Regions from separate parts of the Lysinibacillus sp. 2017 genome, predicted to be linked through region 3. Evidence: riboswitches for the same ligand, from Rfam matches in the RefSeq annotation. Region 3 holds a riboswitch; each other region holds the start of a gene.

Region 1 (3,213 bases), 1.1 Mb from region 3:
CTGAGAATGGCGCTGCATACATGAACCACTCGCCCCAAGAAATATCTACACCAAATTCTGTATTAATGAAGCCTAGCGCTACTAAGTTTTGTGCAGCAGCCGTTTTAATACCAACGTTCCAAATGGAAACGGCTTGTGTTGCTGTAATTACTAATAATGCAGCAAGCTTACTTTCCTTTGATAAACCAAACGCTGCAACAATTCCTAAAAGAATTGGCACAACGGCACCAGCACGAGCAGTCGCACTTGGTACAACGAATGCTAACACGATGGCTACTAAAATTGCACCAAATACAAGTGCTTTTGTTTTTGTACCAACTAATGATAAAACCCATAAGGCAATACGCTTATGTAAGTTTGTAATTTGCATAGCAGCTGCTAAAAATAACGCCATACCTACTAATGCAACGGCAGAGTTACTAAATCCACCTAATGCTAATTTTAATGCATTGCTTGTCCCCATTTGTACAGAAGGATCTTCCATACTTGGTGCTAACCCTAAAAGTACGGCAATTGCCGCTAAAATCATTGCTGAGCTGACAGGATAGGTTACTGCTTCTGTTACCCATAAAATAACAGCAAATGCTAAAATCGCTAATGCGCGTTGACCAACAACGGGAAGGTCTCCGTTATTCGGTAAAAGTATGATTGTAATCAATGCGACAAAGGCTAAAATAATCCAAAGTGGCTTTAAATTACGTTTTGACGTTTTTTCTGTTGCCATAAAAATTCCCCCTTGTGTATAGTAATTTTTAAAAACGATAATAAATTAGGTGTTGAATGTTTTCTTAGAATAAAGTTAAGAGACAAAATTTCTAATATTACATAACGATGTAGGAAAACACTTTGATATGTATGAGTCATGTAAATAAAAGGTATTTGTCATAATTATTATAGCATTTAGGTGTTTTAAAACTGTTAATATTTGGTGAATTTTATTATTGTTAGATAATTGAAATGTAATTTTTTGTGGAAATTAAAATAGCAATTCAGTTGCGTTAAATAGAGAATTTTTGGCATTATTAGCAATAAAATAACACAATAGGGAATTTATAATAAATTGAATTCAGAAAATTAAAAATTTAAGTTGACGAATCATTTTGCATTGTTTTATACTGTGAAACAACGATGGAACATAAATCACATACTCTTATCAAGAGCGACTGAGGGAATAGGCCCTATGAAAGTCCGGCAACCAGTGAGTGATCAACTGACTAAGGTGCTACATCCTACAAAGTGCATTCTGCACTTTGAAAGATAAGAGGAGGAAAACTTGCTCATTTGCGGGACCCTCTTCTTAACTGAAGAGGGTTTTTTAGTTTTCTCAAAAAATCCTCCTCAAAATACACCGATTTCACCATCGAATACATTTTAGGAGGCAAAACAATGACAAATTTACGACCAGAAACAGTATTACTGCACGGGGGACAAAAGGCTGATCCCGTAACGGGTGCGATAGCCGTACCAATTTATCGTACGACGGCTTATGCTTTTGAAGACACTGCTCATGCGCAACGTCTATTTGCTTTAGAAGAAACAGGTAATATTTATTCGCGTATTATGAATCCTACAGTAGCGGTATTTGAAGAGCGTGTTGCGCAATTAGAAGGTGGGACAGCAGCGGTTGGACTTTCATCTGGTGCAGCAGCAGTCGCATTTTCGATTTTAAATTTAGCGGGTGCTGGTGATGAAATTGTTGCGGCAGGTTCACTTTATGGAGGCACGTACAATTTATTTGCGACTACGTTACCACGTTACGGCATCACAGTGAAATTTGTTGATGAGTCAGATCCAGAAAACTTCAGAAAAGCGATTACCGATAAAACGAAGGCGGTATACGCAGAAATTATCGGCAACCCAAGTTTGACAGTATTAGATATTGAAGCTGTAGCGGATATCGCACATGAAAACGATCTCCCATTATTGATTGATAGCACATTTGCTTCACCTTTTGGCAGTAACCCCATTGAATTTGGTGCAGACGTTGTCATTCATTCCGCAACCAAGTGGATTGGTGGGCATGGTACGACAATCGGCGGAATCGTTGTCGATGCAGGGAAGTTCGATTGGACGAAAGGAAAACACCCAGGTTTTATAGAGCCGGACGCTTCTTATCATGGTATTCGTTACGGAATTGATGCTGCAGGGGCTGCATTTGCCACAAAATTACGCGTTCAATTATTACGTGATTTCGGTCCAACTTTATCAGCGGACGCAGCATTTAACTTTTTACAAGGATTAGAAACGCTTCATTTGCGTATTACTCGTCATAATGAAAATGCACAAAAAGTAGCGGAATATTTAAAAAACCACCCATCTGTGGAATATGTAAACTACAACGGCTTTGAAGAATTTGCAACGCATGATTTAGCTAAGAAGTATTTAAAAAATGGCTTCGGCTCAATTATTACATTCGGTATTAGAGGTGGACGTGAAGCAGGGCGAGAGGTGATTGATAACGTAGAATTATTCTCGCACGTAGCCAACGTAGGGGATGCTCGGTCATTAATCATTCACCCAGCATCAACAACGCATCAACAACTGTCAGTAGAAGAATTAAAAATAGCAGGCGTTTCGGAAGAGCTCATTCGCTTATCGATTGGCCTAGAGGCTGTTGAAGATATTATTGCTGATTTAGAGCAAGCATTAGCAAAAGTAGCTACTCAAATAGAAGTAGAAACGAACGCTTAATTTCTTCGAATTCAGTAAAGAGTTATTTGTGCAATCACAAACCGAATTCAGACGCAAATATGCCGAAGTATATTTAATTAATATAGAAGAAACTCGCTCACCATTTCCCATTCGAAAAGGGAGCGAATTTTACAAAAATTAATCCCTACTATTTGTATAAGTTTTATTGACAAGATTAAAACCAAGTAATACAATAGGGATAATAAAACGTAAAGAAAAGGAGTTGTTCGACATGGGAAACGTATATAGTGCACAAAATATTGCAGCTTACGCCATATATGAATTAAATGATGCAAAGGAATTTGTGAATGCTTGTGGCATCCAGCAAATCTTAGCAGATATGAACTTAATGTGGCACAAAGTGTTTGGGCACAGTGCTTTCTCAGAAGCAACTCATAATCTTGCGACATCAGGCTACACTGTAAGAGAAGTAGCGGAGGAATATAAAGAGCACGGAGCAGCCCATCTTTTAGAGCCGGCAAAAGAGTGGTTTTTAAAATATGGTGAGTTCCAGTTAGTGCA
Region 2 (3,213 bases), 1.0 Mb from region 3:
TGAAAAGTTACTCGAAGAATCACTGTTTGAACGTCTCTATAAAAACTTACCGAAACAAAACAAAACAATGCTTGCCTTGCAATATCGCATGCATAAAAATATTATGTCAACTATCACACCGTTTTACGAAAATGAAACAGAAGGCTTACAATGTGGTCTAGAGGATTCAGATGCCGTACGAGATCACTATCTAGAAACATCTAAAATTTCGCGTAAGCATCATCTACTATGGCTTGATATTCCGAACAAAAAGCCTTTCTTTGAAGAACGCATGAAGGAAGGCTCAAGTTTATTTAATACAGCAGAGCTGGAACAAATTAAATCACAACTTATCGAATTAAATGAAGCTACCCTCCGCGCCAAAGAGCAAGGACTTATCCCACAAGATGCTTTAAAATCCGTTGGGGTAATCTCGTTTTATGCAGAGCAGGTTAAGCGTATTAACCGATTGATAGAACAAGAAATTTCAGTGCCACATTTGCATATTCGTACAGGTTCAGTCGATAAGTTCCAAGGGATGGAGATGGACGTTATTATCGTCAGCATGGTGCGTAATCATGATAATGAGCGCGGTGAAATTGGTTTTGCGAAAGATTATCGCCGTTTAAACGTAGCATTATCACGTGCGCGTGAATTATTAATCATGATAGGTAGTACTGACATGTTTACAAAACGACCAAAACAAGCTCAAACGAAAGCAATGTATGCGCATGTATTAAATACAGTTAAAGAACAAAACGGTTATTTTACAACTTAATGAAGGGAGCACATCATGGATTTACAAAGCCTTGAACAAAAATTAGTAAAAGAACTACAGCAAAATCCTAATATAGAAGTTAAGCAGCAAATGCATTATGCCATTCCAATCCATACGTTAGAAGTAAGCTATCATCCAGTGATGCGTAATGCGATGGACATCTTAATGAAAATGATGTTGCTATCCTTTCAAAAGGCTAAGCTAAAAAATGCTGAGTTATTGGCGGACATTTTACTTGTAGAACCGTTATTTATCCACGATTTAACGAGCAAAATGCTACGACTCGGGATGATTGCAAAAGATGATTATTATGCTTTAACTGCTAAAGGACAAGCTCAGCTACAATCGGGGATTTTTGAAGAAGAGCTTGAATTAACGTCAAGTTATATCCAATATAGCCCGATCCATCAATCGATTTTAGATGGGGATTTAGAAGCTTTTATGGATTTAGAGGAGTTTCCTGAAGTATTTCCTTATATTGAATCTGAAGAAATTGATGCCATTGAAGAAGCAATGCTTGTCGATTATTTGCAGCAAGATCTTTCAAAACAAGAAGTAGCTGAAGATGAAATACCTACATTTATTACGAATGTAACGTCTACAGAATCGATACAAATCAATGATATTCCTGTACTTTGCTTTGTCTTATATGATAAAAAGGATGAACGTTTTATTGCCCGTGTGTTTAACACATTAACTGGTGCATGGGATGAAACGATTGAAGCTTTACTATTTGCGAATGAAAAAGAAAAATGGCTAGCATAAACAATTATTTTTAGTGGACAAGTACGTATTCGTTTCAAGTAAGCTCTCATAAGAAAAGGCATGGTTACACGCTATTCTATAAAAGTTTGTTTATTAAGAATTATTGCAAAATTACCTGTGACATGTTACTATTAATAACAATTAAATATGACTTATCACGAGAAGCAGAGGGACGGGCCCTGTGAAGCTTCAGCAACCTCTAATCCAATTAGAAAGGTGCTAATTCCAGCAAGGACTCAGATTCCTTGAAAGATAAGAGCGAGCGTTAACCTCTCATTCTTTTGCTGGAATGGGAGGTTTTTTGTGGTTAAGACGATTATAGGGGGAACCGTGCTATGCCAATTAATATTCCGAAACAATTGCCAGCTGGTGAATTATTGAAAAAAGAAAAGATTTTCGTGATGGAAGAGGACCGAGCAAAAACACAACAAATTCGTCCATTAAATATTTTAGTATTCAACTTAATGCCTGAAAAAGAAAAAACAGAGCTCCAAATTTTACGACTTTTAGGGAATACGCCGTTGCAAGTAGATGTGACGTTTTTAAATACAGCAACCTATGAATCTAAAAATGTGTCCAAATCGCATTTAGATACGTTTTATCAAACCTTTGAAGAAATCAAGCATCGTCGTTATGATGGCATGATTTTTACCGGTGCACCAGTCGAGAAAATGGCTTTTGAAGAGGTTGGTTACTGGCAAGAAATCACGAAGGTTATGGATTGGGCGGATAAAAATGTAACGTCGATTATGTATATTTGTTGGGGCGCACAAGCTGCACTATATCATCATTTCGGCATAGGAAAGTTCGAATTACCAAAGAAATGCTCGGGTGTGTATTCACATGTTATTACTGATTTAACTACGGATTTAGTGCGCGGATTTAGTGATGAATACGTCGCGCCACATTCACGTCATACGTCGGTTTCTATTGACGAAGTGCGAGCAAACCCTAACTTACGTTTACTTAGCTATTCTGATGAAGCAGGTGTCTTTATCGTACAATCTAAAAACAATAAGCATATTATGATTACGGGCCATTTAGAGTACGATGCTACCACGCTTTCTGATGAATATTTCCGGGATATTGAAAAGGATCCTGAACATACAGAGATTCCGGTGAATTATTTTCCAAATAATGACCCACTACAAACACCGAAAAATAGCTGGCGTGCGCATTCACATTTATTGTTCTATAACTGGTTGAACTATTACGTATACCAAGAGACACCTTACGTTTGGCATTATGTCGACGAAAATTTGGACTATCATATTTAAAATGAAAACGCGAAGAAAACAGTCAATGTTTTCCTCGCGTTATTTTATTTTATTTCAATGCAACCCAAGCGCGGTCGCGTTCAATTTGTAAGCTTACCGATCGACCGAAAAATTCACCTAACGTTTCTTCAGTTACAATTAATTCCCGTTTCCCAGTTACCATGTTTTTCCCGTCTTTCATTAACAATACATGGGTGAAACAAGGTAGGATTTCTTCTACATGATGTGTCACATAAATGAGTGTTGGACCATCTTCATCTTCAGCAATTTGTTCAATTGTTCGTAGTAAATTTTCCCGTTCAATTAAATCTAAGCCACCACATGGTTCATCTAATATTAAAATTTCAGGCTCTGCCATTAATGCCCGAGCTATTTGTACTCGTTGCTTTTCACCTTGAGAAAGTTGTTCAAATG
Region 3 (3,213 bases):
ATTAACATTAGGATTTAAGGAGTCTGACTTCGTAGAAAATTGGAAATAAAGCGTTAATCTTATTGAAATTCCGAACGAAATATGGCAAACTGAACATGAATGTACTACATATTACTTGGAGGTTTTCTCATGAGCACACCAAAAGAATTACGTTATACAAAAGAACACGAGTGGGTAAAAATTGAAGACGGTAAAGCAACAGTAGGTATTACACACTTCGCTCAAGCGGAATTAGGTGACATCGTATTCGTTGAGCTACCAGAAGTAGGCGACGAAATTGCTAAAGACCAACCATTCGGTAGCGTTGAATCTGTAAAAACAGTTTCTGAACTATACGCACCAGTGTCTGGTAAAGTTGTTGCAATCAATGAGGAACTTTCTGATAACCCAGAATACGTAAACGAATCTCCATACGAACAAGCATGGATGATTACAGTTGAATTAACGAATGAAGTAGAAGTTGAAGAATTAATGAGTGCAGACCATTACGCTGAATTAATCGAAGAATAAGAATTACTATTTGAAGCACTAAAATCCGGGTTTCTGGGTTTTAGTGCTTTTTTCATTGAAAAGCGATAGTATAAATTTTAATAACTCAATCTGATAATATACATAGAAAAAGGAGGTATACCATGAACAAATGCATCATCGTCGAAGGGCGTTCGGATAAACTAAAAGTCGCGCCACTTCTAGCTGAGCCCGTTGTGATATTATGTACAAATGGCACGATTAGTGAAGACGGTTTAATTGATTTATTGTCTGTGTACGAGCATTATGAAATGGTGACAATGTTTGATGCTGATCGTAATGGAGAAAAGTTGCGTAAGCTTATGAGACGAACTTACTCCGAAGCACAGCATGTCATTATTCCAGAAGTGTATCGAGAGGTTGCAGAAACACCTGCAAGCGTCTTAGTGCAGCTTTTAAAGGAAGCGAAATTTTCAGTACAAGAAGGATGACATCACAATGGAACAATGGACGAGAGCTCAGTGGCAGCAATTAATGAATGAAAAAGAACAAACCGCATTTTTTGTTTATACACCTATGTGTGGTACATGCGATGTTTCAAAGAAATTTTTGGAAGTTATTGAGGTGTTATTACCTGATTTACCTTTAGGAATGGCAAATATCAATTATTTAGAAGACTTACCTTATGAATTAAAGATTGAAAGTGTGCCTTGTTTAATCATTACCGAACATGGTCAAATAAAGGAAAAAGTTTATGCGTTTAAATCCGTACCGTTTTTGTATGAAATATTAAAAAGTAATTGACGTATACAATTTAGCGTGTTAAAGTGAAATTCATAATAAACAAACTAAATAGCGTTACTCTTATAAAGAGCGGTCGAGGGAAGTGCCCTATGAAGCCCGGCAACCTGCATTTATGCAAAGGTGCCAATTCACACAAAGTTTAACTTTGAGAGATGAGAGAACGGTTCAACATACAGATGTGATAACCTTTCTACTTGTCTTTGTAGAAAGGTTTTTTTGTTTTTATTAGGTAGAAATAAAGCAAAATAGTCGCAGCATTAAAAAGTAATGGGTAGTTAGTTTAGTTAAAGGAGTCCTAGCGATGATTGATATACAAAACGTAACGAAAGTTTACCAAACAAAGAGCGGTCAATTAACGGCTGTTGATCAAGTAAGCTTATCGATTAAAAATGGAGAAATTTTCGGTATTATCGGCTATAGTGGCGCTGGTAAAAGTACGATGATTCGCCTTCTAAATGGATTAGAAAAGCCAACATCAGGTTCAGTCATTGTCAACGGTCAAGATATTTCAAAGGCATCAAGTAATAAGCTACGTGATGCGCGCCAAAAAATAAGTATGATTTTCCAACATTTCAACTTACTTTGGTCACGTACAGTAGAAGAAAACATCGCATTTCCATTAGAAATCGCGGGTGTTTCAAAGAATGAGCGTGCGAAACGAGTTTCAGAACTAATTGAACTAGTAGGATTAGCTGGTCGTGGAAAAGCCTATCCATCACAATTATCAGGTGGTCAAAAGCAACGTGTCGGCATTGCCCGCGCATTAGCTAACAACCCAGAAGTTTTACTTTGTGATGAAGCAACATCAGCCTTAGACCCAGAAACAACGGATTCAATTTTAGAACTTTTACTCGACATCAACAAAAAAATTGGCTTAACAATTGTCCTCATTACACATGAAATGCATGTGATTCGCAAAATCTGTAATCGCGTAGCAGTCATGGAAGCGGGGAAAGTGGTAGAACAAGGCGATGTATTGCAAGTGTTCCAACAACCTCAAGCACCAATTACGAAAAATTTCGTATCACAAGCTTCAGGTGCAACACAAGAAACGCAAGCCTCTTTACAACAAATTATCGCAAACTACCCATCTGGGAAAATCGTCAAATTAAGCTTCGTTGGTCAAACGACAGAGCAACCTGTTATCTCGCAAATTATCAAACAATTCGATATTGTCGTAAATATTGTGCACGGTAAAATTTCAACGACAAATGGTGGTTCACTTGGAACACTGTATATCCATATCGACGGTCCAGCTGACGAGGTAAAAGCAGCACTAAACTTTTTAGCACAGCACGAAGTTCAAACGGAGGTGATTGAACATGTTTAATCAATTACTTCCAAATGTCGATTGGGGTAAAATGTTAGACGCAACATACGAAACTCTGTATATGACAACTGTTGCAACGGTTATCACGTTCATATTAGGAATTTTAATTGGGATTGTTTTATTTTTAACTAGTGACAATCAGTTATGGGCAAACAAAGTGGCTCACTTTTTAACTGGATCCATCGTCAACATTTTCCGTTCGGTTCCATTTATCGTATTAATCATTTTATTAATTCCATTTACTAAATTTTTATTAGGCACAATTCGTGGAGCGAATGCCGCGCTACCTGCACTCATTATCGGAGCTGCACCGTTCTATGCACGCATGGTTCTAATTGCACTACGTGAGATTGATAAAGGGGTTATTGAAGCAGCTCGTTCAATGGGTGCGAAAACTTCAACAATCATTTGGAAGGTACTGATTCCGGAAAGCTTACCAGCGTTGATTTCAGGCATTACCGTAACAGCGGTTGCTTTAGTTGGTTATACAGCAATGGCGGGAATTATCGGAGCTGGTGGTTTAGGGAACTTAGCTTTCTTAGACGGGTTCCAACGTAATCGTACAGACGTTACATTAATGGCAACCATTTTAATTTTAGTAGTGGTATTCA

Evidence for each region. A riboswitch is a leader RNA that binds a small molecule or an ion and turns the genes downstream of it on or off. The one in region 3 is predicted to bind S-adenosylmethionine.
Region 1: another riboswitch for S-adenosylmethionine. It lies ahead of DCE79_RS01355 (O-acetylhomoserine aminocarboxypropyltransferase/cysteine synthase family protein); the one in region 3 lies ahead of DCE79_RS14305 (methionine ABC transporter ATP-binding protein).
Region 2: another riboswitch for S-adenosylmethionine. It lies ahead of metA (homoserine O-acetyltransferase MetA); the one in region 3 lies ahead of DCE79_RS14305 (methionine ABC transporter ATP-binding protein).

What each region holds. Positions count from the first base shown of each region.
Region 1 is NZ_CP029002.1:295,384-298,596, forward strand. It holds gene DCE79_RS01350 (DASS family sodium-coupled anion symporter) at 1-724, opposite strand, end outside; SAM riboswitch class I at 1,148-1,264, shown strand; gene DCE79_RS01355 (O-acetylhomoserine aminocarboxypropyltransferase/cysteine synthase family protein) at 1,387-2,691, shown strand; gene DCE79_RS01360 (hypothetical protein) at 2,924-3,213, shown strand, end outside.
Region 2 is NZ_CP029002.1:1,899,556-1,902,768, reverse strand. It holds gene DCE79_RS09125 (AAA domain-containing protein) at 1-757, shown strand, start outside; gene DCE79_RS09120 (nucleoside-diphosphate sugar epimerase) at 773-1,522, shown strand; SAM riboswitch class I at 1,672-1,781, shown strand; gene metA (homoserine O-acetyltransferase MetA) at 1,858-2,799, shown strand; gene DCE79_RS09110 (ABC transporter ATP-binding protein) at 2,849-3,213, opposite strand, start outside.
Region 3 is NZ_CP029002.1:2,910,586-2,913,798, reverse strand. It holds gene DCE79_RS14325 (arsenate reductase family protein) at 1-49, shown strand, start outside; gene gcvH (glycine cleavage system protein GcvH) at 130-510, shown strand; gene DCE79_RS14315 (toprim domain-containing protein) at 633-959, shown strand; gene DCE79_RS14310 (thioredoxin family protein) at 967-1,272, shown strand; SAM riboswitch class I at 1,330-1,431, shown strand; gene DCE79_RS14305 (methionine ABC transporter ATP-binding protein) at 1,574-2,602, shown strand; gene DCE79_RS14300 (methionine ABC transporter permease) at 2,595-3,213, shown strand, end outside.